Regions from separate parts of the Pseudomonas donghuensis genome, predicted to be linked through region 1. Evidence: predicted binding sites of a transcription regulator. Region 1 holds the regulator's gene; each other region holds the start of a gene.
The links. The regulator sigma-54, encoded in region 1, starts transcription at its own class of promoters, with help from an activator protein. The targets are predictions, from matches to a motif close to ANTGGCATNNANNTTGCTNT.

Region 1 (9,850 bases):
GGCGCCCTGAACCTTGGCGCCCATGGCGTTGAGGAAGTTGGCGAGGTCGACCACTTCCGGCTCGCGCGCGGCGTTTTGCAGCACGCTGCGGCCTTTGGCCAGGGCTGCGGCCATCATGATGTTCTCGGTACCGGTCACGCTGACGGTATCAAAGAAGAAGTGCGCGCCACGCAGGCCGCCTTCAGGGGCCTTGGCCTTGATGTAGCCGCCTTCGACCTCGATCTTCGCGCCCATGGCTTCCAGGCCACGGATGTGCAGGTCGACCGGACGCGAACCAATGGCGCAACCGCCAGGCAGGGCCACTTCGGCCTCGCCGAAACGGGCGACCATCGGGCCCAGCACCAGGATCGAGGCGCGCATGGTTTTCACCAGCTCGTACGGCGCGACCAGGGTCTTGATGGTGCGTGGGTCGATTTCGACCGAGAGCTTCTCGTCGATCACCGGCTCAATGCCCATGCGGCCGAACAGCTCGATCATCGTGGTGATGTCGTGCAGGTGTGGCAGGTTGCCCACGGTGACCGGGCCATCGCAGAGCAAGGTCGCCGCCAGAATCGGCAGGGCAGCGTTCTTTGCCCCGGAAATGCGGATTTCGCCATCGAGGCGAACGCCGCCAGTAATAATCAGTTTGTCCATTAGAGTCTCGCCGCCAAGTTGGCTCAGGTGCGCTCAGCCCAGGCTGCGCTGCTGAAAAATTTCATGGTTACCGCATGGATGCTGCCATCGGTGATCCACGGGTTAAGGTGAGCATAGATCTGCTGCTGACGCTTGACCGGGCTCAGGGCCGCCAATTCATCGCTGATCACGTTCAACTGGAAGTTGCAGCCTTCGCCTTCAACTTCGACCCGGGTTCCCGGCAACTTTTCTTCAAGGAAGTTCTTAACTTCTACGGCCTGCATGCTCAACCTCAATCGGCGCCCTGTGCGCGCGGGTCGGCCATCATACAAAAAAGCCCCTCGCCTGCGAACCCCGTAATCGGAGACTCTGACAGAGGGGCCAGTCGCTGGCTGGCGGTCATTGACCGGCCAGCACCTCATCGAGGTCATAAACTTCGGCGATTTCACGCATGTCCTGGGGCATGGAGCGGACCTGCACGGCCTTGCCCGCCGCCTTGCCATCGCGCATGAACGCCAGCAGCAGGGACAGGCCGACGCTGCTGGATTTCTCGACCTTCGAGCAATCCAGCACCAAAGCCTGGGCCTTGCACGCCGCGATCAGGGCCTTGCCTTCCTTGCGCAAGGCAGGCCCGCTGCGGTAATCCAGGACCCCGGCCAGGTTCAATACACCCGGCTCGCTCATGGTCACGGCGTTGTCGGTCATTGCGCTTGCTTCTCGGCCGCTTGCTCGGTGGACTCCTTGGCCTTGGCCACTTCGCCGGCCCAGCCGTCGATGGTCTTGTCCAGGTTGTTGCCGTTGCGCTGCATGGCGTCGGCGAACTGGTCACGGAACAGCTTGCCGATGTTGATGCCGTTGACGATGACGTTACGCACTTTCCACTCACCATTGAGCTTGGTCAGGGTGTACTGCACCGGGTAAACGGCACCGTTGTTGCCCTTGACCGTCATGTCGACGCTGGCACGCTCATCACCGTCCTGCTTGGCATTGCCGACAGTGATGCCCTGGTTGTTGTATTCGAGCAGGGCGTTGCCGTAGAACTGCATCAGGCTGCGCTTGAAGTTCTCCTGGAAGCGCTGCATCTGCGCCGGGCTGGCCTGGCGCGAATACTTGACGGTCATGATGCTTTTCGAGATGCCGTCGGCATCGACGACCGGGCCCAGGTTGGCATTGAGCGCATCGTAGAACGCACTCGGGTTGGCCTTGTACTGTTCTTTGTTGGTCTTGAGGTCAGACAACAACTGGCTGGTGGTCTTCTCGATCACCTCTTTGGGGGACTGAGCAGCCGCGCCGGCCATCAGTGGCAGCGCTGCCAGCAACACCAGCAAGCCGCGTCGCAGGATAGAAATCATGGAAACTCCTTATTTAGCTTCTTTGCCAACGGTATTGAGCAGGAACTTGCCAATCAGATCTTCCAGTACCAGCGCCGACTGGGTGTCGTGAATGGTTGCACCATCCTTGAGCACCGCATCTTCTCCGCCCACGCTGATACCGATGTACTTCTCGCCGAGCAGCCCTGCGGTGAGGATAGATGCAGTGGAGTCGACCGGCAGATTGTCTACCCGTTTTTCCAGCTGCAGCGTCACCCGACCGGTAAAGGTGTCACGATCCAGATCGATGGCGGTGACCTTGCCGATGGTCACACCGGCCATGGTCACTTTAGCTCTGACAGTCAAACCGGCGATATTGTCGAAATTGGCATAAAGTTTATAGGTATCGCTGCTCGGGCTCGCCGACAGGCCGCTGACACGCAGGGCCAGCAGGATCAGCGCCAGGATCCCGGCCAGAAGAAACAGGCCGACACCGATTTCCAGGGTGCGGTTTTGCATCAGAAATCTCCAAACATCAAGGCGGTCAGAATAAAGTCCAGACCCAGGACTGCCAATGAGGCATAGACCACGGTCTTGGTAGTGGCACGACTGATCCCCTCTGAAGTGGGCTCGCAGTCATAGCCCTGGAATACGGCAATCCAGGTCACGACGAAGGCAAAAACCAGGCTCTTGATCACCCCGTTGAGCACATCGTCGGTAAAGGAAACACTGTTCTGCATGTTGGCCCAGAACGAGCCTTCGTAGACGCCCAGCCAGTCCACGGCAACCCAGGAGCCACCCCAGATGCCGACCACGCTGAAGATCAGCGCCAGCAACGGCAGGGAGATGAAACCGGCCCACAACCGAGGGGCAACGATGTACTTGAGCGGGTCGACACCGATCATTTCCAGGCTGGACAACTGCTCGGTGGACTTCATGTTGCCGATCTCGGCGGTCAGCGCCGAGCCTGCACGGCCGGCAAACAGCAAGGCGGTAACCACCGGCCCGAGTTCACGCAGCAAGGTCAGGGCAACCATCTGCCCCACCGCCTGTTCCGAGCCGTACTTGGTCAGGATGCTGAACCCCTGCAGGGCCAGCACCATGCCGATGAACACCCCGGAAACGACAATGATCGCCAGCGACAGCACGCCAACCGAATACAGCTGCCGGACCAGCAGCTGGAAGCCGCCGCCGGTGCCGCTGCGCCCTACCAGCGAATGCAGCAGGAACAAAAAGGAGCGGCCGAGTACGGCCAGCACGTCGATGGCCGAACGGCCAAAACGACGAATACGTTCGAGCATGGATTTTTTGCGCATCAACGCTTCCCCAGAAGATCGGCGCGGTAATCCGGCGCAGGAAAGTGAAAGGGCACCGGACCATCCGGATCGCCTTTCATGAATTGACGAATGCGCGGGTTATCGGAGCCCATCAGTTCCTCTGGCGTGCCCTGCCCCAGGACCTGACCATCACCCACCACGTAGATGTAGTCGGCAATGCTGGCGGTTTCGGCCAGATCATGGGAAACCACGATACTGGTGATGCCCAGGGCGTCGTTGAGCAGGCGGATCAGCCGTACCAGCACCCCCATGGCAATCGGATCCTGGCCGACGAACGGCTCGTCGTACATGAGGATCTGCGGGTCCAGAGCGATGGCCCTGGCCAGGGCGACGCGACGCTTCATGCCACCGGACAACTCGTCGGGCATCAGCTCGATGGCGCCGCGCAGGCCAACGGCCTGGAGCTTCATCAGGACGATGTCGCGAATCATCTCGTCGGACAGCTGGGTATGTACCCGCAGCGGGAAGGCGACGTTCTCGAACACATCGAGATCGGTGAACAGCGCGCCGCTCTGGAACAGCACGCCCATTTGCTTGCGGGCATCGAACAGGTCACTGCGCGACAGGGTCGGCAGATTCTGCCCTGCCACCCAGACTTCGCCGCTGGCCGGACGCAACTGTGCGCCCATCAGCCTCAGCAGCGTGGTCTTGCCGCACCCGGAAGGCCCCATGATACCGGTAACCTTGCCGCGCGGAATGCGTATGTCGACATTATTGAAGATGCTGCGCGAACCGCGCTTGAAGGTTACGCCCTTCAATTCGACCGCGTAGGCGTTATCAACGCTCATCTAGACTCCTTGCGATGCAGCCTTCTCACTCAGACGCGCGCCCCCTTCGTGGAGGCACGCCCGCACCGAGCGGGCCGAACAGCAGCGAACTATAGCACCGCTGATAGGGCCGCCCCAAGGCCGCCACGGTGCTTGTTCAGGTATGGTTAAGCTAAGTGGACGACTGTATGACAATCACAAGGTGAGGCTTTTGCCCTTTACCGCTATAATCGCCGCCTTTTCATCAGGCAATCCGATTTTCGACATGAGCCAATCCAGCGACCTGATCCAATCCGCGCAGCGCACCATCCGTTTCGAACTCGAGGCGGTTGAGGGCCTGCTGGCCCACATCGACGCCGATTTCGTCAAGGCATGCGAGCTGATCCTGGCCAGCAAAGGCCGGGTAGTGGTGGTCGGCATGGGCAAGTCGGGGCACATCGGCAACAAGATCGCCGCCACCCTGGCCAGCACCGGTACGCCGGCGTTTTTCGTCCACCCGGCCGAAGCCAGTCATGGCGACATGGGCATGATCACCCGTGATGACGTGATCCTGGCCCTGTCCAACTCGGGCTCGACGGCCGAGATCGTCACCCTGTTGCCGCTGATCAAGCGCCTGGGCATCCAGTTGATCAGCCTCACCGGCAACCCCGACTCGCCGCTGGCCAAGGCCGCCGAGGTCAACCTCGACGCCCGTGTCGCCCAGGAAGCCTGCCCGCTCAACCTGGCACCGACCTCCTCGACCACCGCAGCACTGGTACTGGGCGATGCCCTGGCCATCGCGCTGCTCGAGGCCCGCGGCTTTACCGCTGAAGACTTCGCGTTCTCGCACCCCGGCGGCGCCCTCGGCCGACGCCTGCTGCTCAAAGTCGAGAACGTCATGCACGCTGGCGACGAGTTGCCGCAGGTTCAACGCGGTACCCTGCTCAAGGACGCGCTCCTCGAAATGTCTCGCAAAGGTTTGGGCATGACCGTGGTACTCGAAGCCGACGGACGGCTGGCCGGGATCTTCACCGACGGCGATCTGCGCCGTAGCCTCGATCGCAACATCGATGTGCACAAGACCCTCATCGAGGAAGTCATGACCGCCCACGGCAAGACCGCCCGCGCCGAGATGCTCGCCGCCGAGGCCCTGAAGATCATGGAAGACCACAAGATCAGCGCCCTGGTGGTGATCGACAAGGACGAGCGCCCGGTTGGCGCCCTGAACATGCACGACCTGTTGCGTGCGGGAGTGATGTAAATGACCCAGGACCTGCTCCAGCGCGGCAAAGCCATCAAACTGGCGGTTTTCGACGTAGACGGCGTACTCACCGATGGGCGCCTGTACTTTCTCGAAGACGGCAGCGAATTCAAGACCTTCAACACCCTCGACGGCCAGGGCATCAAGATGCTCATGAACTCGGGCGTGACCACCGCCATCATCAGCGGGCGCAAGACCCCGGTGGTCGAGCGCCGGGCAAAGAACCTCGGCATTCCTCACCTGTACCAGGGCCGCGAAGATAAATTGGTGGTATTGGACGAGCTTCTTGGCCAGCTCAACCTAAGCTATGAACAGGTTGCCTATCTGGGCGACGACCTGCCTGACCTGCCCGTGATCCGACGGGTCGGGCTGGGCATGGCGGTGGCCAACGCCGCCGCCTTCGTTCGCGAGCACGCTCATGGGGTGACCCTGGCGCGCGGCGGCGAAGGTGCCGCTCGCGAGTTCTGCGAACTGATCCTGCAAGCCCAGGGCAATCTTGAAGCGGCCAACAGCCATTACCTGTAGAGCGACACATGTTCAGTAAGAAAATCCGCAATATTGCGCTGTTCAGTGTGATTGCCGCCTTGCTGGTGGCGATCGGCTACTGGAACATCAGCCCTGAGAGCTTCCTCGACAACAAGCCTGTTGTCGGGCCCGACCAGAGCGCCATTGACTATTACGCCGTGAACGCCCGCAGCGTGCAGTTCCTGCCCGACGGCAAGATGCAGTACGAGATGACTGCCGACAAGGTCGAGCACCTCAAGGCCAGCGAAGTGACCTTGCTGACCACGCCGGACCTGCAGATGTACCGTGGCACCACTTACCCGTGGCACGTGCAAAGCGAGCGCGGCGAGGTCAACCCCGATGGCAGCGAAGTCGAACTGATCGACTCGGTACGGGTTGCCCGCACCGATGAAAAAAACCGCACCATGATCATTACCACCAGCCGCATGACGGTATTCCCGCAGAAGCAATATGCGCAAACCGAGCAAGCCGTTAGAATCGACGGCGCCGGTGGCGTAACTACGGGCAATGGAATGAAAGCGTATTTGAAAGACGGCAGGATGGACCTGCTGTCCAACGTAAGAGGACAGTATGAGGCTCGTTAAAACCCTCCCCTTTTTGCTCAGCCTGAGCGCAGCACTGGGAAGCGCGAGCGCCTGGGCCCTGCCGACCGACCGTGACCAGCCGATCCGTATCCAGGCTGACCATGCTCAACTGGATGACAAACAAGGCGTCGCCACCTACACCGGTGACGTGATCATCACCCAGGGCTCGATGATGATCAAAGGCAACACCGTGACCATCACCCGCACTGCCGGTGGCGACATCGACGTGGTGACCTCGGTGGGCAACCTGGCCTACTTCGAACAGCAGCAGAGCGCGGCCAAGCCAGACAAGATGCAAGGCTATGGCAAGACCATCCAGTACAATGCGCCGCAAAACCGCATCGTCCTGATCGACCGCGCCAAAGTGATCAACGAAGGCAACACCACCGAAGGCGAGAAGATCGTCTACGACACGGTGAAACAGATCGCTACCGCCGGTCGCGGTGGCAAAGTCACCGAGTCGCGCCCACGCATCGACATGGTGATCCAGCCGAAGAAGAAGGCCGAGTAAATGGCAACCCTCAAAGCCCAGCACCTGGCCAAGAGCTACAAGAGCCGGCAAGTGGTCCGCGACGTCAGCCTGTCGATCGACAGCGGCCAGATCGTCGGCCTGCTCGGCCCCAACGGCGCCGGCAAGACCACCTGCTTCTACATGATCGTCGGCCTGGTCCAGGCCGATCAGGGCCGCGTCCTGATCGACGACCACGATGTCAGCCATCAGCCCATGCACGGCCGCGCGCGCGCCGGCATCGGCTACCTGCCGCAGGAAGCCTCGATCTTTCGCAAGCTGTCGGTGGCCGACAACATCATGGCAATCCTTGAAACCCGCAAGGACCTCGACCGCGATGGCCGGCGCAAGGAACTGGAAAGCCTGCTGCAGGAATTCCACATCAGCCACATCCGCGACAACCTCGGCATGAGCCTCTCCGGTGGCGAGCGTCGCCGCGTCGAGATCGCCCGCGCCCTGGCCACTGCGCCGAAGTTCATTTTGCTCGACGAACCCTTTGCCGGTGTCGACCCGATCTCGGTCGGCGACATCAAGCAGATCATCCACCACCTGAAAGCCAAGGGCATTGGCGTTCTGATCACCGACCACAACGTCCGTGAAACCCTGGATATCTGTGAAACCGCTTACATCGTCAACGATGGCCAACTGATCGCCGAAGGCGATGCAGAGACCATCCTGGCCAACGATCTGGTCAAAGAGGTTTACCTCGGCCATGAGTTCCGCCTGTAGGCTCAAGGTGTAAGGCGCTGCCAGAGCGCTCTCGATCAAGCCAGTTCATGGCTTAATTGTTACGGCGCTCTAGGCAAACGCTGCAATTTCAGGCATATAATTTGCTTAAAGTTGGCGCTTCGGTGCCCTTGTAGTGGATGGCGCATGTGCGCCGGCAAATAAGGTGTTAAGCCCCTGCCATGAAACCATCGCTCGTCCTAAGAATGGGCCAGCAACTGACGATGACCCCGCAGTTGCAACAGGCCATACGTCTGCTCCAGCTTTCTACCCTGGACCTCCAGCAGGAAATCCAGGAAGCGCTGGAATCAAACCCGATGCTCGAACGCCAGGAAGACGGCGACGACTTCGACAACAGCGACCCGATGGCCGACAACGCCGAGAGCAAACCCGTCGCCGAAGTTCAGGAAACCAGCTTCCAGGAGACCGCCCCGACGGTGGACAACCTCGAAGAAGGCGAATGGAACGAGCGCATCCCCAACGAGCTACCGGTCGATACCGCCTGGGAAGACATCTACCAGACCAGCGCCAGCAGCCTGCCCAGCAACGACGATGACGAGTGGGACTTCACCACCCGCACCTCCGCTGGCGAAAGCCTGCAGAGCCACCTGCTCTGGCAGCTCAACCTGGCACCGATGTCCGACACCGACCGGCTGATCGCCGTGACCCTGATCGACTGCATCAACAACCAGGGCTACCTCGACGAAACCCTGGAAGAAATCTGCGACTCCTTCGACCCCGAGCTCGACATCGAGCTGGATGAAGTCGAAGCCGTGCTGCACCGTATTCAACAGTTCGAACCGGCCGGCATCGGCGCGCGCAACCTCAGCGAGTGCCTGTTGCTGCAATTGCGCCAACTGCCGCCAGGCACCCCGTGGATGGCCGAGGCCCAGCGCCTGGTCAGCGACTACATCGACCTGCTCGGTGGCCGCGACTACAGCCAGCTGATGCGCCGCATGAAGCTCAAGGAAGATGAACTGCGCCAGGTCATCGAACTGGTGCAGAGCCTCAACCCGCGCCCAGGTTCGCAGATCGAGTCCAGCGAAGCCGAATACGTGGTGCCGGACGTGATCGTGCGCAAGGACAACGAGCGCTGGCTGGTCGAGCTCAACCAGGAAGCGGTACCGCGCCTGCGGGTCAACCCGCAGTACGCCGGCTTCGTTCGCCGCGCCGACACCAGCGCCGACAACACCTTCATGCGCAACCAGTTGCAAGAGGCGCGCTGGTTCATCAAGAGCCTGCAAAGCCGTAACGAGACCCTGATGAAGGTCGCCACCCAGATCGTCGAGCACCAGCGTGGCTTCCTCGATCACGGCGATGAGGCGATGAAGCCGCTGGTGCTGCACGATATCGCTGAAGCGGTGGGCATGCACGAATCGACCATTTCCCGGGTCACCACGCAAAAATACATGCACACCCCTCGCGGTATTTACGAGCTGAAGTACTTTTTCTCCAGCCACGTCAGCACCTCCGAAGGCGGCGAGTGCTCGTCCACGGCGATCCGCGCGATCATCAAAAAACTGGTTGCAGCGGAAAATCAGAAAAAGCCATTGAGTGACAGCAAGATCGCTGGTTTACTGGAGGCACAAGGCATCCAGGTAGCACGTCGCACCGTCGCCAAGTACCGCGAGTCCCTCGGCATTGCACCGTCGAGCGAGCGCAAGCGATTGATGTAACGGCTCCTGAGGTGTGCCACCGCAGTTCAGTGGCAGGCGCAACACCTGCCTCTTATGCACCGGCAACAAAGGAGAAGCTGTATGCAAGTCAATATCAGTGGACAGCATGTAGAAGTTACTCAGCCCCTGCGTGAGTACGTCGAGCAGAAGTTGAAACGGCTGGAGGGGCATTTCGACAAGATTACCAATGTGACGGTAATCATGAAGGTCGAGAAGTTGCAGCAGAAGATTGAAGCAACGCTGTTCATTCCCGGCGGCGAAGTGGTTGCAAATGCCGAACACCAAGACATGTATGCAGCGATCGATGCCTTGACTGACAAGCTCGACCGCCAACTGAAAAAACACAAGGAAAAACAGCAAAGCCTGCTGCAAGGTGCAGCGGCCCGCTGATCCCCCTCATCCATGATCCGACTTGAAACCATCCTGACCCCCGGCCGTTCCCTTGTGAACGTGCCGGGCGGCAGTAAAAAGCGTGCGCTCGAACAGATCGCCAATCTGATCGGCAAACAAGTGCCCGAGCTGGACACCCAGGACGTGTACGAAGCCCTGATCGCCCGGGAAAAAC
Region 2 (9,850 bases), 2.8 Mb from region 1:
GAGGTAGTCGGCCAGGGCTTTGGGTTTGGGCCGCTCGGGGGCGTTGCGCGCCAGCAGGCTGAACAGCACCAGGGTCAGCAGCAGCGGGATCACGGCAAAACCGAAGACGTTGTTCCAGCCAAAGCCTGCGGCCAGGGCCGGGGCCAGCAGCGCGGCGAACACGGTGCCGGAGTTGCCGGCGCCAGCGATGCCCATGGCCTTGCCCTGGTGCTGGGCCGGGTACCACTGCGAGGCCAGCGGCAGCGATACGGCAAACGAGGCCCCGGCAACGCCGAGGAACACCCCGAGCAACAGGGCTTGTTCATAACTATGGATGCCCAGGCGCCAGGCGCAGAACAGTGCGACGATGACAATCACCTGGCCGATCAGCCCGGCGGTCTTGGGCGACAGCCGGTCCACCAGCAGGCCCATGACAAAGCGCAGGATCGCCCCGGCAAGGATTGGCGTGGCGACCATCAGGCCGCGTTGCTGGGTGGTCAGTTGCAAATCAGCGGCGATCTGCACCGCCAGCGGGCCGAGCAGGTACCAGACCATGAAGCTCAGGTCGAAGTACAAAAAGGCGGCGAACAGGGTAGGGACATGCCCGGACTTCCAGAAACTCGTATTCATCGAACACCTCGTTGAACAGGGACGGAAACGAAAAAGACGTCGCCACCCGACCCGCTTGCGCGAGTGGGGGTGCGACGTCTTTGTCGTGAAGGGGGCAACCGCCGTTGGCTACCTGTCCTTTGCTGATAGCAAGAGCCGGGCCAGAATGCCTCAGCCGAGCAGGTCGCTCATGGCAATGATCTGCTCGGCCACCTGGATCAGCTTTTGTTGCTTGCTCATGGCCTGGCGGCGCATCAGGGTGTAGGCCTGTTCTTCGTTGCAGTCCTTCATTTTCATCAACAGACCCTTGGCCAGTTCGATCCGCTTGCGCTCCGCCAGTTGCTGGTCGCGGGCCTGCAGCTGGGCCTTGAGCGCCTGGTCGCTTTCAAAGCGGGCCATGGCCACGTCAAGGATCGGCTGCAGCCGCGTGGCCTGGATGCCTTCGACGATGTAGGCGCTGACCCCGGCCTGGATGGCCTGGCGCATCACGCCGGGGTCGTGCTCGTCAGTGAACATGACGATCGGCCGCGGCCGGTCGCGGCTGACCAGCACCACTTGCTCCATGACATCCCGGCCCGGTGACTCGGTATCGATCAGCACCACGTCCGGATGCACCGTTTCGACGCGCGCCGGCAGGTCGATGGTCAGGCCCGACTCTTCGATCACCTCGAACCCGGCCTGGACCAGGGCGGCCTTGAGGCGACCGACTTTTTTCGCAGTGTCGTCGATCAACAGGATTCGCAGCATGGTGGCGTCTCCTTTCAGCGGCGGGCGAGGGTGGCTGGCGGTTCCGCCAGTGCATGCAGGCGAAAGCTGCGGGCGTAGCCATACGGGTCGCTGCCATCCCAATGGCTGCCATCGATCAGCGGGCTGCTGCGCATGTCGGGGCCTGCGCAGGGCACGCCGATCGCTGTGGCGGCATCGCGGTACAGCGCCAGTTGCTGGACCTGGCGGGCCACGGCGAGGTAGTCGGGATCTTCGCGCAGCAAGCCCCAGCGGCGGAACTGGGTCATGAACCACATGCCATCGGACAGGTATGGCACGTTGGCCCGGCCTTCATCGTGCAGGCGCAAGGCGTGGGGGTCATGCCACTGGTTGCCCAGGCCGTCCTGGTACTGGCCGAGCAGGCGTGGCTCGATACTCGACAGCGGTGCATCCAGGTACGCCTTGCCGCTGAGCAACTGCGCGGTACTGCGCCGATTTTCGTTGTTCTGCTCGATGAAACGACTGGCGGCCAGCACCGCCATCACCAGGGCCCGGGCGGTGTTCGGGTACTGTTCGACAAAGGCCCGGGTGCAACTCAGGACCTTTTCCGGATGGTCCGGCCAGATCGACTGGCTGGTAGCCAGGGTAAAACCCTGGCCCTGCTCGATGGCGCCCGCCGACCAGGGTTCACCGACGCAAAAGCCATCGATGCGTCCGGCTTGCAGGTGCGCGAGCATCTGTGCAGGCGGCACCACTACGCTATTGACGTCATGCAACGGATGGATGCCCTGGCTGGCCAGCCAGTAATACAGCCACATGGCATGGGTGCCGGTGGGAAAGGTCTGGGCAAAGGTCAGTTTTGTCCTGCTTTGGTGCACGAAATGCTCCAGTGCCTCGGGACTGGTCACACCTTGGCGTTGCAGTGCCGCGCACAGGTTGATGCCCTGGCCGTTCTGGTTCAGCCCCATCAGCACCGCCATGTCGGTGGCCGCGCTACCGCCGATGCCCAGTTGCAGCGCATAGATCAGGCCATAGAGGCTGTGAGCGGCATCCAGCTCGCCACTGGCCAGCTTGTCACGCAGGCCGGCCCAGGAGCTTTGGCGCTGCAGGTTCAGGCTCAGGCCGTAGGCCTGGGCGAAGCCCTGGGTGGCAGCCACCACCACCGAGGCGCAATCGCTCAGGGCCATGAAACCGAGATTCAGGCTGGGCTTTTCCGGGGCATCGCTGCCGATGACCCAGGCCAGGGAAGTTACGGGAATAGGGTTGGTCACGTCATTGCGCCTGTGTCGAAGGTCAGGCCGTACCGCTCGCGTGGCAGGCGTTGTAAGAGGGATCTAGCAACGCATATGCCAAGGCGGCCCTGTCCCCCGGACGACGCCACCGCTATAATCGCCCCCTCACTCACGTCGAGCTAAGCCCGCCCATGTATACCCTGGCCCGCCAGTTGCTGTTCAAGCTCTCCCCGGAGACTTCCCATGACCTGTCCCTGGACCTGATCGGCGCCGGTGGCCGCCTGGGCCTCAACGGGCTGCTGACCAAGGCGCCGGCCTCTTTGCCGGTCACCGTCATGGGCCTGAACTTTGCCAACCCGGTCGGCCTGGCAGCAGGCCTGGACAAGAACGGCGCGGCCATCGACGGCTTTGCCCAACTGGGTTTCGGTTTTGTCGAGATCGGCACCGTCACCCCGCGTCCGCAACCGGGCAACCCCAAGCCGCGCCTGTTCCGCCTGCCGGAAGCGCAAGCGATCATCAACCGCATGGGTTTCAACAACCTGGGTGTCGACAACCTGCTCAACCGGGTACGTGCGGCCAAATACCGTGGCATTCTCGGTATCAACATCGGCAAGAACTTCGACACTCCGGTCGAGCGCGCGGTCGACGACTACCTGATTTGCCTCGACAAGGTCTATGACCAGGCCAGCTACATCACCGTCAACGTCAGCTCGCCCAACACCCCGGGCCTGCGCAGCCTGCAGTTCGGCGATTCGCTCAAGCAACTGCTCGACGCCCTGGCCGAGCGCCGTTCGCAACTGGTGAGCGAGCGCGGCAAGCAGGTGCCACTGGCAATCAAGATCGCCCCGGACATGAGCGATGAAGAAACCGCGCTGGTCGCCTCGGCCCTGGTCGAATCGGGCATGGACGCGGTGATCGCCACCAACACCACCCTCGGCCGTGAAGGCGTCGAGGGCCTGCTGCATGGCGACGAGGCCGGTGGCCTGTCGGGTGCGCCGGTGCTGGAAAAGAGCACGCATATCGTCAAGGTGCTGGCCGGCGAGCTGGGCGGCAAGTTGCCGATCATCGCCGCAGGCGGGATTACCGAAGGCAAGCATGCGGCGCAGAAGATTGCCGCCGGTGCCAGCCTGGTACAGATCTACTCGGGGTTCATCTACAAGGGCCCGGCCCTGATCCGCGAGGCGGTGGACGCCATCGCTGCCATGCCGCGCTGAAACCGCAGGCATAAAAAAGGGCCCCCTCAAGGGGCCCCTGGGCCTTAGCCCGCCGCCCGGATGGGGCGTGCATGGTAATCGGATTCAGTTCCTCGTTCAGCCAACGGCGTGAAGTTCGTTGAGTCTATGGATACCCGCAGTGCCGGTCATACCGTCCCAGTTGTCGCCGCGTCCTTCGCGCCAGCCATTGATCCATGCCTGACGTACAGACGGTAGAGTAAAGGGGCAAAGCTCGCGGGATTTGCCGGTGACCCCATATTGGTAGCCACGTGAAAAAGCTCGTTCCAACGGATCACGCTTAAGTCTTCTCATAGGGTGTTGCCCTCACTTGTTGACTGTAATGTCCCGTCGACCTCTAGAAGGTCGGGCAGAATCGTTCTGCCGGTTTGCGCTCGCTGCCGGCGTCGCGAGCGGAAGTGTTGTACCGTTGCGGTGACAACCTGAGATCAGTTCTAACCAATGCACGACACAGTGTGAATGATCGTTTTGTCATAAGGACGTAACCTTTCATAGGGTCACAGGATAAGTAAATAAATGCGTCTGATTAGGATCTGGCGCAAAGCCCGCTATGATCAGGGTTTGGTCTGAAACGAAATCATCTGGCCATTGCCATGTGATAATTTGTAACAACGAAGGTAAAACGACGAAGGGTCATTTTTCCCGGTTTTTTACCTGAATTTTTCATTCTGCTCGGCAATCAAAGACTTTTCTGCCATGGCAAAAGTCAGGTTGGCGGGTGGCCCGGCGTAAAAAAGCGCCACTCGAACGCTGTGGAAAGGCGTTCGATTAAACATCGGAAGGGCGATGCGCTTGCTCTTCCACTTTATTGCTCAAGGCTCTGGATACCCCATGTCGGACCGTTTCGAACTTTACCTCACCTGCCCCAAAGGCCTTGAAGGCCTGCTTGCCGAAGAAGCGCGTGGCCTTGGCCTTGAAGAAGTGCGTGAGCACACCTCGGCGATTCGCGGCACCGCCGACATGGAAACCGCCTACCGGCTGTGCCTGTGGTCGCGTCTGGGCAACCGCGTGCTGCTGGTGCTCAAGCGCTTCAACATGAAAAACGCCGACGACCTCTACGACGGCGTCAATGAAGTCGAGTGGCAGGATCACCTGCAAGCCAGCGGCTCGCTGGCGGTGGAGTTCAGCGGTCATGGTTCGGGCATCGACAACACCCACTTCGGCGCCTTGAAGGTCAAGGATGCGATCGTCGACAAACTGCGCACCAGCAGTGGTGAGCGCCCGTCGGTGGACAAGCTCAACCCTGACCTGCGCGTGCACCTGCGCCTGGAGCGCGGCGAGGCGATCCTGTCCCTGGACCTGTCTGGCCACAGCCTGCACCAGCGCGGCTACCGTCTGCAGCAAGGCGCTGCACCGTTGAAGGAAAACCTCGCTGCCGCGGTGTTGATCCGTGCCGGCTGGCCGCGCATCGCCGCCGAAGGCGGCGCCCTGGCTGACCCGATGTGCGGCGTGGGCACCTTCCTGGTCGAAGCGGCAATGATCGCCGCCGATATCGCACCGAACCTGCGTCGCGAGCGTTGGGGTTTCAGCGCCTGGCTCGGCCACGTGCCAGCACTGTGGCGCAAACTCCATGACGAGGCGCTGGCCCGTGCCGAAGCCGGCCTGGCTCGTCCACCGCTGTGGATCCGTGGTTACGAAGCCGATCCACGGCTGATCCAGCCAGGCCGCAACAACGTCGAACGCGCAGGCCTGAGCGATTGGGTGAAGATCTACCAGGGCGAAGTCGGCACCTTCGAGCCGCGCCCGGACCAGAACCAGAAAGGCCTGGTGATCTGCAACCCGCCGTATGGCGAGCGTCTGGGCGACGAGGCCAGCCTTTTGTACCTCTATCAGAACCTCGGCGAGCGTCTGCGCCAGGCCTGCCTGAACTGGGAAGCGGCGGTGTTCACCGGTGCCCCGGACCTGGGCAAACGCATGGGCATCCGTAGCCACAAGCAATACGCCTTCTGGAACGGCGCCTTGCCGTGCAAGCTGCTGTTGATCAAGGTCCAGCCCGATCAGTTCGTCACCGGCGAGCGCCGTCAGCCGGAGCGCAACGGCGAAGTTGCCGAGCAGCGTTCGCCCGCTGCCGTGGCCAGCGAGCCGGCCCGCCTGAGCGAAGGCGGGCAGATGTTCGCCAACCGCCTGCAGAAGAACCTCAAGCAACTGGGCAAGTGGGCCAAGCGCGAGAACGTCAGTTGCTATCGCCTGTACGATGCCGACATGCCCGAGTACGCCCTGGCCATCGACCTGTACCAGGATTGGGTGCATGTGCAGGAGTATGCCGCACCGCGCTCGATCGATCCGGAAAAAGCCCAAGCGCGCCTGTTCGACGCCCTGGCAGCGATTCCCCAGGCGTTGGGTATCGACCAGAGCCGGGTGGTGGTCAAGCGCCGTGAGCGCCAGACCGGCACCCGTCAGTACGAGCGCCAGAGCACCCAGGGTCAGTTCCTGGAAGTGCGGGAGGGCGGCGTCAAGCTGCTGGTCAACCTCACCGATTACCTGGACACCGGGCTGTTTCTCGACCACCGTCCGATGCGCCTGCGCATTCAGCGCGAGGCTGCGGGCAAGCGCTTCCTCAACCTGTTCTGCTACACCGCCACGGCCAGTGTGCATGCGGCCAAGGGCGGTGCGCGCAGCACCACCAGCGTCGATTTGTCCAAGACCTACCTGGACTGGGCGCGGCGCAACCTGTCGCTCAATGGCTTTTCGGACAAGAACCGCCTGGAGCAGGGCGACGTCATGGCCTGGCTGCAAGCCTGCCGCGACGAGTACGAGCTGATCTTCATCGACCCGCCGACCTTCTCCAACTCCAAGCGCATGGAAGGCGTATTCGACGTGCAGCGCGATCATGTCGAGTTGCTCGACCTGGCCGTGGCACGCCTGGCGCCGGGGGGCGTGCTGTACTTCTCGAACAACTTCCGCAAGTTCCAGCTCGATGAAAACCTGACTGAGCGCTACGCGGTGGAAGAGATCAGTGCCCAGACCCTGGACCCGGACTTTGCCCGCAATAGCAAGATTCACCGGGCATGGAAGATCCAGGCGCGCTGATCGGCTGATTGTCGCGGGCGATGATTGCTTCGTTAATGGCTAATGGCTATAACTCAATCAGAGCCCGCGATCCGCAGGACGCTGGCGTTTTGAGTGCTTTCTATGTCGATGCACGTCGCTCGTCCGAAGATGCTCGGCTTTGTCAGCGAAGAAGTTTCCGCCTGGCTGGTGGCCGGTGTGGCGTTTGTGGCCGGCAGCCTGTTGACAGCGCTGCTGGCGCTGGCGACTCATGACCTGTACCACCAGCAGCTGCGGCAGCGCTTCGAACTGCTGGCCAGCGAACGCTACAGCCGTATCGAAGAACGCTTCGAGGACCAGGTGCAGCGTCTTGACGGCCTGCGCCGTTTCTTTGTGTTCTCCTCAAACGTTACCCTGGATGCGTTCAACGGCTATGCCCAACCTTTGCTCTACCGGACCCAGGCCTATGCCTGGGCGCCACGGGTAGCCGGCGAGGCGCGCGAGGCGTTCGAGCGCGGCGCCGCACAGACACTCGGCAAACCCTTTGCCATCCATGAACTCACTGACGCGGGCAGCCTGCAGGTCGCGGCGCCGCGGCCGTTTTATTATCCGCTGTACTACACCCAGGCGCTGAGTCACCAGGCGCAGCCCCTGGGCCTGGATATGCTATCCCAACCGCTGCGCCAGGCTGCTCTGGATCGCGCCCGGCAGCCTGGCAGCATGGCCGTTTCGGCGCCGCTGAACCTGAGCAATGTCGATCCGGCTTTTACCCGGGGCGTGCTGATGGTGGCCCCGGTGTTCGCGCCCGGCAATACTGCCAGCGCCCCTGACGGCTACGTGCTGGCGGTGATCAGCCTGCAGCAACTGATGGCCGAAGGGCTGCCCAGCCCGAGCCAGGACAATCTGGTAGTGCGCATTCTCGACCTGTCCGGGCAAGGCCGGCGCGAGGTGTTGTTTCAGTCGGGCAACGAGGGCGCCAGCACTGAGCTGACCGCCAGCCATCTGTTGCGCCTGGCCGATCATGACTACCAGCTGGATATTCAGCCGAGTCTGGCGTTCATGGAGGCCAATCGCTCCTCGGCGGTGAACGCCGTGGTACTGCTTGGCGGCCTGCTCAGCCTGTTGCTCAGCGCGTTGCTGTTCAGCCTGTTCGGCCAGCGCCAGCGGGCCCTGACCCTGGTCGAGCAGCGCACTGGCGAGTTGCGCGTCAGCGAGCAGTCGTTGCGCGACACCCATAATCAGCTGCGCAGCGTGCTTGATGCCGCGACCCAGGTGGCAATCATTGCCACCAGCTTGCGCGGGGTGATCAGTACCTTCAACGCCGGTGCCGAACGCATGCTCGGCTATCACAGCGCTGAAGTCATCGGCCAACTGACCCTTGAAGATCTGGTATTGCCGCAGGAACTGCAGGCCCGCGCACGAGCCTTGAGCCAACGTTATGGCCGCGAGGTCAGCGCGGCCCAGGCGATGTTTGCCGAGACGGTCCAGGAGGGTGAAAGCGAACCGGGCGAGTGGACGCTGTTGCGCAAGGATGGCAGCCACCTGCTGGCCAATATGCTGGTCACCGCGGTGCTCGACGAGCACGGGCTGTGGGTCGGGCACCTGGCCATTTGCATCGATGTCACGGAGCGCAAGCGTGTGCACGAGGCCCTGGCAGCCCGTGACCGCCTGCTGGAGAAACTCAGCGCCGAGGTGCCCGGTGGCATCTATCAGTTCCACCTCGACCGCGATGGCCACTCCTGTTTCAGCTATGCAAGCGAAGGTTTGCGCGATATCTACGAGATCGACCCGCAGCGTCTGCGCGAGGATGCGACGGCGGTGTTCGAGCGCATTCACCCGGACGATCTGGCGCGGGTGCGCGCGTCAATCCGCTACTCCGCCGATCACCTGACGCCCTGGCGCGAGGAGTATCGGGTGGTCCTGCCGGCGGCCGGGATGCGCTGGATACGTGGCGAGGCCACGCCGGAGCCGGCCGAGCAGGGCGCTACCTTGTGGCATGGCTACCTGACGGATATTTCCGATCTCAAACGCGTCGAGGAGGAGCTGCGGGCGTTGTCAGTGACGGACTCGCTGACCGGCATCCACAACCGGCGTTACTTCCAGGAGCGGCTCAAAACCGAACTTGAGCGGGCCCAGCGCGATAGTCAGGATCTGGCAGTGATCATGCTGGATATCGACCACTTCAAGCGGATCAACGACCTGTATGGTCATGCCGTGGGTGACCATGTACTGCGCAGCCTGTGCCAGCGCATCAACCATCGCTTGCGCCGCACCGACGTGTTCTGCCGCCTGGGTGGCGAGGAGTTCATGGTCCTGTGCCCGGGCAGCAATGCCGAACGGGCCTACACCCTGGCCTTGGAACTCTGGCAGGGCTTGCGCAGTATGCCGGTGGACGGTGTCGGCATGGTCACGGCGAGTTTCGGCGTAGCCGGCTGGCGCCCCGGGGAGGGCGCCGATGCCTTGCTGCTGCGCGCCGACTCGGGGGTGTATGCGGCCAAGCAGGCTGGCCGCGACCGGGTCGAGGGCGAACAGCCCTGAGCCAGGCTCAGGGCTGAATGGCGGCGGTGCTGTTGACCAGCTTTGGCTGGCGGTACAGGTCCAGCAGGACCTGATCGAGCACTGCCGAAGCACCCCAGGGTTTCGGATCGTTGAGGATCGCCGCCACCGCCCAGGTGTTGCCGTTGCTGTCGCGGCTGAAGCCGGCGATGGCCCGTACGGTATTCAGGGTGCCGGTCTTGATGTGCGCTTCACCGGTCATGGCGGTGCGCTTGAGGCGCTTGCGCATGGTGCCGTCCATCCCCACCAGCGGCATCGAGCTGATGAACTCGGCGGCGTACGGGCTGTTCCAGGCAGCTTGCAGCAGGGCCGCCATTTCCCGGGTGCTGACCCGTTCGGCGCGCGACAGGCCCGAGCCGTTTTCCATGATCAGGTGCGGCGCGGTGATGCCTTTTTTCGCCAACCACTGACGCACCACGCGCTGGGCGGCACGGGCGTCGTCACCATCGGCGTCGGTACGGAACTGCGCACCCAGGCTCAGGAACAACTGCTGGGCCATGGTGTTGTTACTGTACTTGTTGATGTCGCGGATGATCTCGACCAGGTCCG
Region 3 (9,850 bases), 540 kb from region 1:
CCCAGATGAACTCGGCGTTGCCCGCCTTGGTTTCGCCCATCTGCAGGGTCTTGACCACCTTGCCATCCTTGTCGGTGATGGTGATGGTCGCGGCACTGATGCTCTGTGGCACCACCACGGAGCCGGTGAAGCTCTTGGTGGTGTCGACCACCGCCTTGTCGCTCTGGGTGATGACCGAGCGGCCGACCAGCGACGAGGCCTGCAGGGCCTGGGACGACTTGTAGTTGCCGGTGATCGCATTGACCGACTCGTTCAGGCTGGTAATGCCTTCCAGGCTACTGAACTGCGCCAGCTGGGCGACGAATTCACTGTTGTCCTGCGGGTCGAGCGGGTTCTGGTGCTGCATCTGGGTAACCAGCAGCTGCAGGAACGCATCCTTGCCCAGGGTTTGCTTGTTGCCGGCCTTGGCGGCGACGGTGCTGCCCAGGGAACTGGTCTCAGTGGTCTTCTTGCCGGAAGACTTGATGACGTCGTTCAGGCTGAGCGTGCTGTCTTTGACGGTAGTAGCCATTGGCTTAGTCCTTTATCACTGACCCAGGGTCAGGACCTTCTGCATCATGGTTTTAGCCGTGTTCATCAGCTCGGCATTGGTCTGGAACGAGCGGCTGGCGGAGATCATGTCAGCCATTTCTTCCACCACGTTGACGTTCGGGTAGTAGACATAGCCGTCCTTGTTCGCCGCCGGATGATTCGGCTCGTAGCGCGCCTCGAGGTTGCTCTGGTCTTCGACCACGCCAAGCACCTGCACGCCCTGCCCTGCAGCGTCCTGGTCCTGGAACAGCGATTGGCTGACACCGGCCTGGGCCTGCTGGAAGGTGGTGGCGAATACCGGATGACGGGCGCGGTAGGTCTGGTCGATGCTCGACGAGACGGTCTCGGCGTTGGCGATGTTCGAAGCGACGGTGTTCAGACGCGTGGTCTGGGCGCTCATGCCGCTACCGGCAATGTTGAAGACACTGGCGAGGGACATGACTTACTCTCCGCGCAGGGCCGATACCAGCCCTTTGAATTTACTGTTGAGCAGCGTGAAGCTGGCCTGGAAGCCCACGGCGTTTTCCGCGTAGCTCGATTGCTCGAGCTGGGCATCGACGGTGTTCTGGTCGATCGACGGTTGCATCGGCGTACGGTACTGCAGGGACTCGTCACCCATGCTCAGGCCTTCGGCCTCGATGTGCCGGGCGTTGGTACGATCCAGCGAGAAATGGCCCTTGCTGGTCTGCTCGGCCTGGGCCGCCAGGACCGAAGCGAAGTCCATGTCGCGCGCCTTGTAGTTCGGCGTGTCGGCGTTGGCGATGTTGTTGGCCAGCACCTCGGCGCGCTGGGCGCGAAAGCCCAATGCCTTTTCGTGGATGCCGAGCGCTTTGTCGAAGCTGATGCTCATGTCGGGGAAACCTTCGAAGGTTTTTCGTTGACTGAGCTAGAGCAAGAGCCATGCCAAAAAACAAAACCCCGTAAATACGGGGCTTTGAGGCGTTTGCCGCTGGCGGCAATGCCAGAAAAGTGGCAAAAGAGCGGCAAGCGGCAAGCTTCAAGCGGCAAGAACAAGCCAGGCGGTGCACGATCTGCTCTTTCTTGCCGCTTGAAGCTTGTGGCTTGCCGCTAAGGCCTATTTGGCCTGATAAATGATCCCCGGGCTGCACTGGACCATCTGGTAATGATCCGGCAAGCCATTGAGCGCCTCGGAAGCGCCAAGGAACAGGTAGCCACCCGGCTTGAGCGTGCCGTGAATGCGCAGGAGGATGTCCTTCTTGACCTGGGCCGAGAAGTAGATCAGCACGTTGCGGCAGAACACGATGTCGAATTTGCCCAGGCTCGCGTAGCTGTCGAGCAGGTTGAACGAGCGAAATTCGACACGACTGCGGATCGGCGCCTTGATCGCCCAGCGCCCCGGCCCCTTGACGTCGAAGTAGCGCTGCAGGCGCTCCTGGGACAGACCGCGGGCAATCGCCAGGCTGTCGTACTCGCCGGTCTTGCAGTTGGTCAGCATCGAGCCGGACAGGTCGGTGGCAACGATCTGCGCCCCCATCTTCAACTGGCCGATATTGCTGCGCTCGAACTCGTCGATGGCCATGGAGATGGAATACGGCTCCTGCCCCGACGAGCAGGCCGCCGACCAGATGCGCAGGCGCTGACCGGGGTTGGCCTTGATCTGCTCGGGCAATACCTTGTTCTTGAGCACTTCAAACGGATAGGTGTCGCGAAACCAGAGGGTTTCGTTGGTGGTCATGGCATCGACCACCTGCTCGCGCAAGCCACTGCGCGGCTGGCTCTGGATCCGTTGCACCAGTTCGCTCAGGGACTTGATGCCCTGCTGCTCCATCAGCTTGTTGAGACGGCTGGAGACCAGGTATTGCTTATTTTCGCCCAGCAGGATGCCACAGGCTTTTTCCAGGAAGACCCGGAACTGTTCGAAATCCAAATTACCCGTAGACAATGATGCCGCCTCTTAAATCGTATGTACCGCCAGGGGCGATCGCCCCTGGCCGTTAGTGCGTGGCCTTGATCCGATCAACAACGCGCTGGGCGAGGTCGTCCGGCCGGAATTTGGCCAGGAAGTCATCGGCACCGACCTTCTTGACCATCGCCTGGTTGAACACCCCGGACAGCGAAGTATGCAGGATGATGTGCAACTTTTGCATGCGCGGGTCGCTGCGAATCTCGGCGGTCAGGGTGTAGCCGTCCATCTCCGGCATCTCGATATCGGAGATCATCATCAGGAACTCTTCTTCCGGACGCTTGCCCTCGTCGACCAGCTTGCGCAGGTAGTCGAGCGCCTGGCGGCCATCGTTGAGCGCCACCACCTCGACGCCGACGGTCTGCAGGCAACGGCTGACCTGCTTGCGCGCCACCGACGAGTCATCGACCGTCAGCACCCGCAGCATCACCGCCTTGTCCTGCACCTCGGCATCGACCACACCGGCGGAAATCGCCTCGGAGGTCGGCGCCACTTCGGCGAGGATTTTCTCCACGTCGATGATTTCGACCATCTTGTTGTCGACCCGGGTCACTGCCGTCAGGTAGTGATCGCGCCCGGTGCCCTTGGGTGGCGGATGGATCTCCTCCCAGTTCATGTTGACGATGCGCTCCACCGAATGCACCAGAAACCCCTGGGTCTTGGTGTTGTACTCGGTGATGATGACGAAGCTCTTGCTTGTTTCTTCACTCAGACCGGGCATCCCGGTCGCCATCGCCAGATCGAGGATCGGGATGGTTGCCCCACGAATATTCGCGACCCCGCGCACTACCGGGCTGGACTTGGGCATCACCGTCAGGTTCGGGCATTGCAACACTTCCCGCACCTTGAACACGTTGATGCCGTAGAGCTGCTCGCCATTGAGGCGAAACAACAGCAGCTCCAGGCGGTTCTGCCCTACCAGTTGCGTGCGCTGGTTCACCGAATCCATTACACCAGCCATGCCAGACTCCTTCACCAAACGCTTCGAGCTTCGTACCCAGTCGGCACGCGCTTTGCTTTTTTTAATCGTATGAACACGAAAACGACATTTTTCCGACGCCTGACCCGCCACCTGCCCGGCTTCCTTGCTGCGCTGTGCCTGCTGGCCCCTGGCGTTCGAACTCTGGCTGACGCTTTCACCTTGCCTGAACAGCTTATCGGTGTCACCCAGGGGTTTCTTGAATTCACCGTAGAAGACTATCTGGCCACCAGCCAGACCGAGGGCCGCTACGAGATCCAGGTCAACAACCTCGACCCGCGCCTGCGCATGCCGCTGTGCGACCAGCAACTGGGCGCCTCGCTGGAGAGCCCGGCGCAGCCATTGGGCCGTGTCACCGTGCGGGTTCGCTGCGACGGCAGCTCACCGTGGACGGTGTTCGTGCCCGCCCAGGTACGCCTGTTTCGCAATGTCGTGACCGTGGTCCGCCCGCTCAAGCGCGACAGCATTGTCGGTGAACAGGACGTAGCCCTGCGCGAGCGCGATGTAGGCATGCTCAACCAGGGTTTTCTCGGCAACCTCGACCAGGCAGTCGGGCTCAAGGTTATCCGACCAACGGTCATGGACCAGGTACTCCCCCCCCAGCACCTGGAGCAGGCCGAGGTGGTGCGCAAGGGTGATCAGGTGGTGATTACCGCGCGCAGCGGCAGCCTGGCCGTGCGCATGCCCGGCGAAGCCCTGAGCAAGGGCGGCCTGAGCGAACAGATCCGGGTGCGCAACCTCAACTCCAAACGGGTGGTCAAGGCCAGGGTGACCGGCCCGGGCCAGGTGGAAGTGGCCATGTAAGTACTTGAATCAGGAACAACACTGGCGATCAGGAACTGCTTTTCCTAAACTGTGTCCCATTGGGTGCCCAGAACTGGCCGCGCAGGCCGCCGTGCATTTGCGCCTAAAGTTTCTTTCGGGTTGGCCGAAAACAAGGCAAGCGTCCAAATACCCAGAGGTTTTCTGATCATGGTCATCGACTTCAGTCGTTTGAATAACTCCCCGTCGGTTGCCGGCGGCGTGCGCACTGGCAGCAGCCAGGAAAGTACTGCCAGCACGGCTTCGGCCAAGGCCGGCAGCGCCGTTGAGCACAGCGCCAGCGGGGAAACCGTACACCTGAGCCACGAGGCCCAGCAGTTGCAAAAGGTCAGCGACAAGCTGCGCGACCAGCCGATTGTCAACAGCGCCCGGGTGGCCGAGTTGAAACAGGCTATCGCCGACGGCAGCTACCAGGTCGACAGCAACCGCGTCGCCAGCAAACTGCTTAATTTCGAAGCCCAGCGCTAGCCCCTGGCGCGCTGACTTCAGGACGCTTGAACCAAAGAGCCAGCCATGCACGACACCACTCTGCTGCAACTGATCGAGAGCGATATTGCTCCAGCGCAAGATCTGCTCGAGTTACTGCAAACCGAAGCCGCTGCCCTGCACGGTCGCGACATGCCGCTGCTGGAAAACATCCTGGCGCGCAAACAGTCGCTGGTGATCCAGCTCGATCAGCAAGGCCGCCGACGCAGCGAGCTGCTGGCCAGCCTGGGTCTTTCCCAGGACCGCGAGGGTGTTGCCCAACTGGCCAGCCAGTCGCCTCTGGGTGAACTGCTGCTGCAACAACTGGACGCACTGGGCAAATTGCTGGGCGACTGCCAGGCAGTCAATGAGCGCAACGGCCGCGCCATCCTGCTCCAGCAGAGCACCACGGCCAACCAGATCAAAATCCTCATGGGCGGCGAAACACCGTCGCTTTACGACAGCCGTGGGTCAACCTCTCCCCTTGCCAAGCCACAGGCACTCAGCCAGGCTTGATTCCCTGTATCAAGGCACGGAACATACTGGCAAAATGCCGTAACTTGCGTGTGACGTTTTTGCCTGGAGATTGATTAACCGTGTTCAATGAAGCAGAAGCTCCGCAGCCTCCGAAGGTGCTGACTACCCCTTTGGAAATTGCCGCCAACTTGCGGTCGCTGCAAGAGAGCCATGACCCGCTGATCATCACCTTCCACGAACGCAGCCAGCGTTTTCAAAGCTATGTGGTCGAAGTCGACCGCGAAGGCAATCGCCTGGCCCTTGATGAAATGATCCCCCGTGACGGCGAACGCTACCTGCAGAATGGCGAACCGTTTCGCGTCGAAGGCTTTCATGATGGTGTGCGCATCGCCTGGGAGTGCAACACCCCACTGAGCATTGTCGAGGCCGACGGCCATCGCAGCTACCGCGGCACCCTGCCCAGCGAAGTGGCCTATCACCAGCGCCGCAATGCCTTTCGCGCGGCACTCAAGCTTACCCAGCTAGTGGATGTTGTCCTCGACGGCGACAAGCTCAAGGGCAATGGTGCCCTGCGCGGCAAACTGCTGGACATTTCCGCCACCGGCTGCAAGTTGCGCTTCGAAGGCAATGTCGAAGAGCGCCTGCAACTGGGCCAGGTCTACGAAAAGTTCGCCACCGGTGTGCCGCTGGGCTTGTCTCAGGTTGAGGTGGAACTGCGCCACTTGCACTTCGAAGAGCGTATCAACGCCACCTTCGCTGGCGTACGCTTTCACAACCTCAACGGGCAGATGCAGCGCAAGATTGAAACCTTTGTCTATCAGTTGCAGCGTGAAGCGCGGCGCTTCGATAAAGACGACTACTGAGTCGACCCCTATCGCGGGTCAAGCCTGCTCCCCCGTGTGGGAGCGGGCTTGACCCGCGATGGCATCACACCTGCATCGGCTTGACCTCTTCAGCCACAACCTCAGCTTCAGCCCCCTCCTCCGCCTCGGTATCCTCTGCTGCCACCGGCGTCTGCATCTGATCCTGCACCACCTGCTCGTCAACCCGTGGGTCCAGCGCTGCCGACAATGGCGAACCGGCCGCCGGCATGGCCACGTGATGCAGCGGCGCGTCGTCGACCTGGTGCAGGCCGGTAACCGCTTTCGGACGGATGCGCCAGACCAGCACCAGGGCGAAGAAGACGAAGAAGGCATAGAGCATCTGGTTGCCCAGCACCTTCATCAGCACCCCGGCCACCAGCGGCCCGATACTCGCGCCTACGCCATAGGTCACCAGCAGCATTGCCGTCAGCGAAACCCGTCGCTCGCTCTCGACGTGGTCGTTGGAGAACGCCACCGCCAGCGGGTACAGGCAGAACTGCAGCAATGACACGGCAAAGCCGACTACGAACAGCACCTCCAGCGGCACGCTGGGCATGATCGCCAGCGGCAAGGCGACAATCGCCAGGCCCACCGCAACACTGCGAATCAGCACGGCGCGGTCGTAGCGATCGGACAACCAGCCCAGCGGCCACTGCACCAGCAGCCCGGCAAAAATACAGCAGCCCATGAACAGACCGACCTGCTCGGTACTCAACCCCTGCTTGGCTGCATACAACGGTGCCAGGCCATAGAAGGAACCGACAATGAGCCCGGCACCGAGCACCGTACTCAGCGACTGCGGCACACGCTTGATAAAGAAGCGCGGCTCCATCGGCGCAGGCCGCAGCGGCGCCGGGTGAATCCGCCGAGTGAGCGCCACCGGCACCAGGCACAGGGCAAAACACATGGCCACCAGCATCAGCAGCTCAAGGCCCAGCTGCGGGTGCGCCACCAGAATCAACTGGCCGAGCACCAGCCCCAGATACGATGCGATCATGTAGCCACTGAATACCGCACCACGCTGTTTGGCGTCAGCCTGCTCGTTAAGCCAGCTCTCGATGACCATGTACTGGCACATCATCCCCAGGCCGACGATGACCCGCAGTACCACCCAGGCCGGCAACCAGCTGACCAGACCATGGCCGAGCACCGCCGCCCCGACGATACCGGCGCAGGTAGCGTAGGCACGGATATGCCCGACCCGGGCAATCAGCCGGTGGCCGATCTTGCCGCCCAGGGCCAGGCCGAAATAGTTGGCGGCCATCAGTGCACCGACCCAGAGGCTGTCGACATGATCGGCAGCCAGGCGCAGGGCCAGGTAGGTACTCAACAAGCCGGAGCCGATCAACATCATCAGCGCCGCGAAATACAGCGCGCGAAAAGACTTCCAGATCTGTCGCATCAGCGTCCCGATTGGCTCCTTGAGCGGATGGAAAAACTGCTTGAAAGCATAAGTGAAAAAAACCGCCTTGCCGTCGGCGAGCATAAAAAAACAGGTGGCAGAGCGTTTTCGAAAAATGTCCGCCACCTGCCTTGATGCTATGCCTGGGCGGCCAGTACGCGGCGCTCCCACGGGGTGATCTCATCGAGGAAACTGCTCAACTCCAGCGTCTTGGTGGCGATGTAGCCTTCGATGAACTCCTTGCCGAACAGTTCCCGCGCCAAGTCGCTACGCTTCAGACGCTCCAGGGCCGCATGCAAGGTACATGGCAGGCTCAATTGATCCGGCACCTCGAACTCGCCCTGGATAGCCGGGGCGGGTTCGAGCTGCCGCTCGATACCGTGCAGGCCCGCCGCCAGGCTTGCGGCGATCGCCAGGTACGGGTTGGCGTCAGCGCCCGGCAAGCGATTCTCGACCCGTCGCGCCTCCGCCGAGCTGGCCGGGATGCGCAGGCCGGCAGCGCGGTTGTCTTCGGACCAGCAGGCATTGTTGGGCGAGGCATAGGGGTGACACAGGCGCTGATAGGAGTTCACGTTCGGCGCGAACAAGGCGGTGAAATCCGCCAGGCACGCCTGCTGGCCGCCGATGAAGTGATAGAAGGCCGGCGTCGGTTTGCCCTGTGCATCGCTGAACACATTGCCGCCGCCCGCCACCTCGACCACGCTCTGGTGAATGTGCATGGAACTGCCCGGCGTGTGCGCCAGCGGCTTGGCCATGCACACCACGGTCAGGCCATGCTTGAGCGCAACTTCCTTGAGCAGGTGCTTGAACAGCAGGGTCTGGTCGGCCAGCAGCAGCGGGTCGCCGTGCAGCAGGTTGATCTCGAACTGACTGACGCCCATCTCGTGCATGAAGGTATCGCGCGGCAAGCCCAGGGCGGCCATGCAGCGATAGACCTCGTTGAAAAACGGTCGCAAGCCGTTGTTGGAACTGACGCTGAACGCCGAATGACCTTGCTCGCGGCGACCATCCTTGCCCAGCGGCGGCTGAAACGGCTGGCTGGGATCGCTGTTGGGGGCGAAGACAAAAAACTCGAGCTCCGTCGCCACCACTGGCGCCAGGCCACGGGCAGCGTAACGGGCGAGCACGGCCTTGAGCAGGCCGCGAGTGGACAAGCCCGAGCTTTCACCACTGAGCTCTAGCGCATCACAAATCGCCAGGGCCCGGGGCTCATCGCTCCAGGGCAGGCGATAAATATGGTGTGGATCGGCCACCAGCGCCAGGTCGCCGTCGTCGCTGCCATAGAAGCGCGCCGCCGGGTAACCGCCCATGATGCATTGCAGCAGAACGCCGCGGGCCATCTGCAGGCGGCGACCTTCGAGAAAGCCTTCGGCGGTCATCACCTTGCCGCGAGCAACGCCATTGAGGTCCGGGGTAATGCACTCGATTTCATCAATGCCCGTCAATCGCTCGGCGAGAGAACGTTGGCCATTGCTCGTCATGACTTGGTCCTTGTTATCTTTAACAAGCCGCGAACGGCGACCCCTCAACATAGTCTCGGGGTGTTAAAAATATCAAGCACTCACACCAGGGCAATGCCATTGGCATTGCCCTGTAGAGACAAGCCTCAGTCGCCGAGCCAGGCGCTGCGCCATGCATCCAAAGTCCCCTGGTCAAGCATCCACTCACGCTGCACCGCCGCCCGCAATTGCAGACCCGCCTGGCGCAATGCGGAGCGGTCAGCCAACTGCGCACGGATGGCCTGTACCCAGTCAGCGGGACTGTTGTTGACGCGAGTGACCGGCAACGTCGTGCGATAGCCAGGCATGTCACTGCAGACCACCGGGAAGCCGCAGGCACCATACTCCAAGAGACGCTCAGGGCCCTTGAACTCGCTGCCCAGGCTCGCCCGCAAAGGTGCCAGGGCCAGATCCAGATTGAGGCGGGCCAGCGCCTGGGCACGCTGTGCTGGCGCAACAACGGGATGAAGCTCCTTGATATGCGCACGCAGCGCGGGCGGACAGCAGCCATACATGACCCAGTCGACCTCTGCCGACAGGGCCTCGATCACCTCGGCAATCGAGGCAAGATCGTCCGCCTCCGCCGGCGCCCCAAACCAACCCACCCGCGGCCGCGCCGGACGCTGCGCCGCAGGTTCCGGCAGCAGCCACTGCTCAGGGTCCAGACGACTTTCGATCAAGCGCACATCTGCATGCAGATGCCGCCCGACCTCGGCCATCATCGAAGTCGCCACCACCACCCGGTCGACCTCAGCCAGCATTTCACGCAGCAACTGCATGTCTTCACGGGACTCGGGCAGCACATCCAGCTCGTAGACCCGGGCAGCGCTGGAGTACGCCTTGATGCTGCGCAGCGCCTGGAGCTTGGCCGGCTCTGCACGCCCGTGC

Region 2: BV82_RS18725 (CmpA/NrtA family ABC transporter substrate-binding protein) is a predicted target of sigma-54. The motif match lies at 2,628-2,647, and genes of this name have one in related genera.
Region 3: flgB (flagellar basal body rod protein FlgB) is a predicted target of sigma-54. The motif match lies at 1,420-1,439, and genes of this name have one in related genera.

Annotation. Positions count from the first base shown of each region.
Region 1 is NZ_CP071706.1:1,209,509-1,219,358, reverse strand. It holds gene murA (UDP-N-acetylglucosamine 1-carboxyvinyltransferase) at 1-633, opposite strand, end outside; gene BV82_RS05595 (BolA family protein) at 657-896, opposite strand; gene BV82_RS05590 (STAS domain-containing protein) at 1,012-1,317, opposite strand; gene BV82_RS05585 (MlaC/ttg2D family ABC transporter substrate-binding protein) at 1,314-1,964, opposite strand; gene mlaD (outer membrane lipid asymmetry maintenance protein MlaD) at 1,974-2,441, opposite strand; gene mlaE (lipid asymmetry maintenance ABC transporter permease subunit MlaE) at 2,441-3,238, opposite strand; gene BV82_RS05570 (ATP-binding cassette domain-containing protein) at 3,238-4,047, opposite strand; gene BV82_RS05565 (KpsF/GutQ family sugar-phosphate isomerase) at 4,292-5,266, shown strand; gene BV82_RS05560 (KdsC family phosphatase) at 5,267-5,791, shown strand; gene lptC (LPS export ABC transporter periplasmic protein LptC) at 5,800-6,375, shown strand; gene lptA (lipopolysaccharide transport periplasmic protein LptA) at 6,362-6,886, shown strand; gene lptB (LPS export ABC transporter ATP-binding protein) at 6,887-7,612, shown strand; gene BV82_RS05540 (RNA polymerase factor sigma-54) at 7,792-9,285, shown strand; gene hpf (ribosome hibernation-promoting factor, HPF/YfiA family) at 9,367-9,675, shown strand; gene ptsN (PTS IIA-like nitrogen regulatory protein PtsN) at 9,688-9,850, shown strand, end outside.
Region 2 is NZ_CP071706.1:4,022,208-4,032,057, reverse strand. It holds gene BV82_RS18735 (nitrate/nitrite transporter) at 1-609, opposite strand, end outside; gene BV82_RS18730 (ANTAR domain-containing response regulator) at 760-1,335, opposite strand; gene BV82_RS18725 (CmpA/NrtA family ABC transporter substrate-binding protein) at 1,350-2,564, opposite strand; gene BV82_RS18720 (quinone-dependent dihydroorotate dehydrogenase) at 2,717-3,739, shown strand; gene rmf (ribosome modulation factor) at 3,836-4,051, opposite strand; gene rlmKL (bifunctional 23S rRNA (guanine(2069)-N(7))-methyltransferase RlmK/23S rRNA (guanine(2445)-N(2))-methyltransferase RlmL) at 4,589-6,787, shown strand; gene BV82_RS18705 (sensor domain-containing diguanylate cyclase) at 6,890-9,283, shown strand; gene dacB (D-alanyl-D-alanine carboxypeptidase/D-alanyl-D-alanine endopeptidase) at 9,291-9,850, opposite strand, start outside.
Region 3 is NZ_CP071706.1:1,753,100-1,762,949, reverse strand. It holds gene flgD (flagellar hook assembly protein FlgD) at 1-511, opposite strand, end outside; gene flgC (flagellar basal body rod protein FlgC) at 527-970, opposite strand; gene flgB (flagellar basal body rod protein FlgB) at 974-1,381, opposite strand; gene cheR (protein-glutamate O-methyltransferase CheR) at 1,607-2,434, opposite strand; gene BV82_RS08065 (chemotaxis protein CheV) at 2,487-3,416, opposite strand; gene flgA (flagellar basal body P-ring formation chaperone FlgA) at 3,486-4,238, shown strand; gene flgM (flagellar biosynthesis anti-sigma factor FlgM) at 4,407-4,724, shown strand; gene BV82_RS08050 (flagella synthesis protein FlgN) at 4,770-5,237, shown strand; gene BV82_RS08045 (flagellar brake protein) at 5,318-6,061, shown strand; gene BV82_RS08040 (MFS transporter) at 6,126-7,463, opposite strand; gene BV82_RS08035 (glutamine synthetase family protein) at 7,601-8,842, opposite strand; gene BV82_RS08030 (glycosyltransferase) at 9,070-9,850, opposite strand, start outside.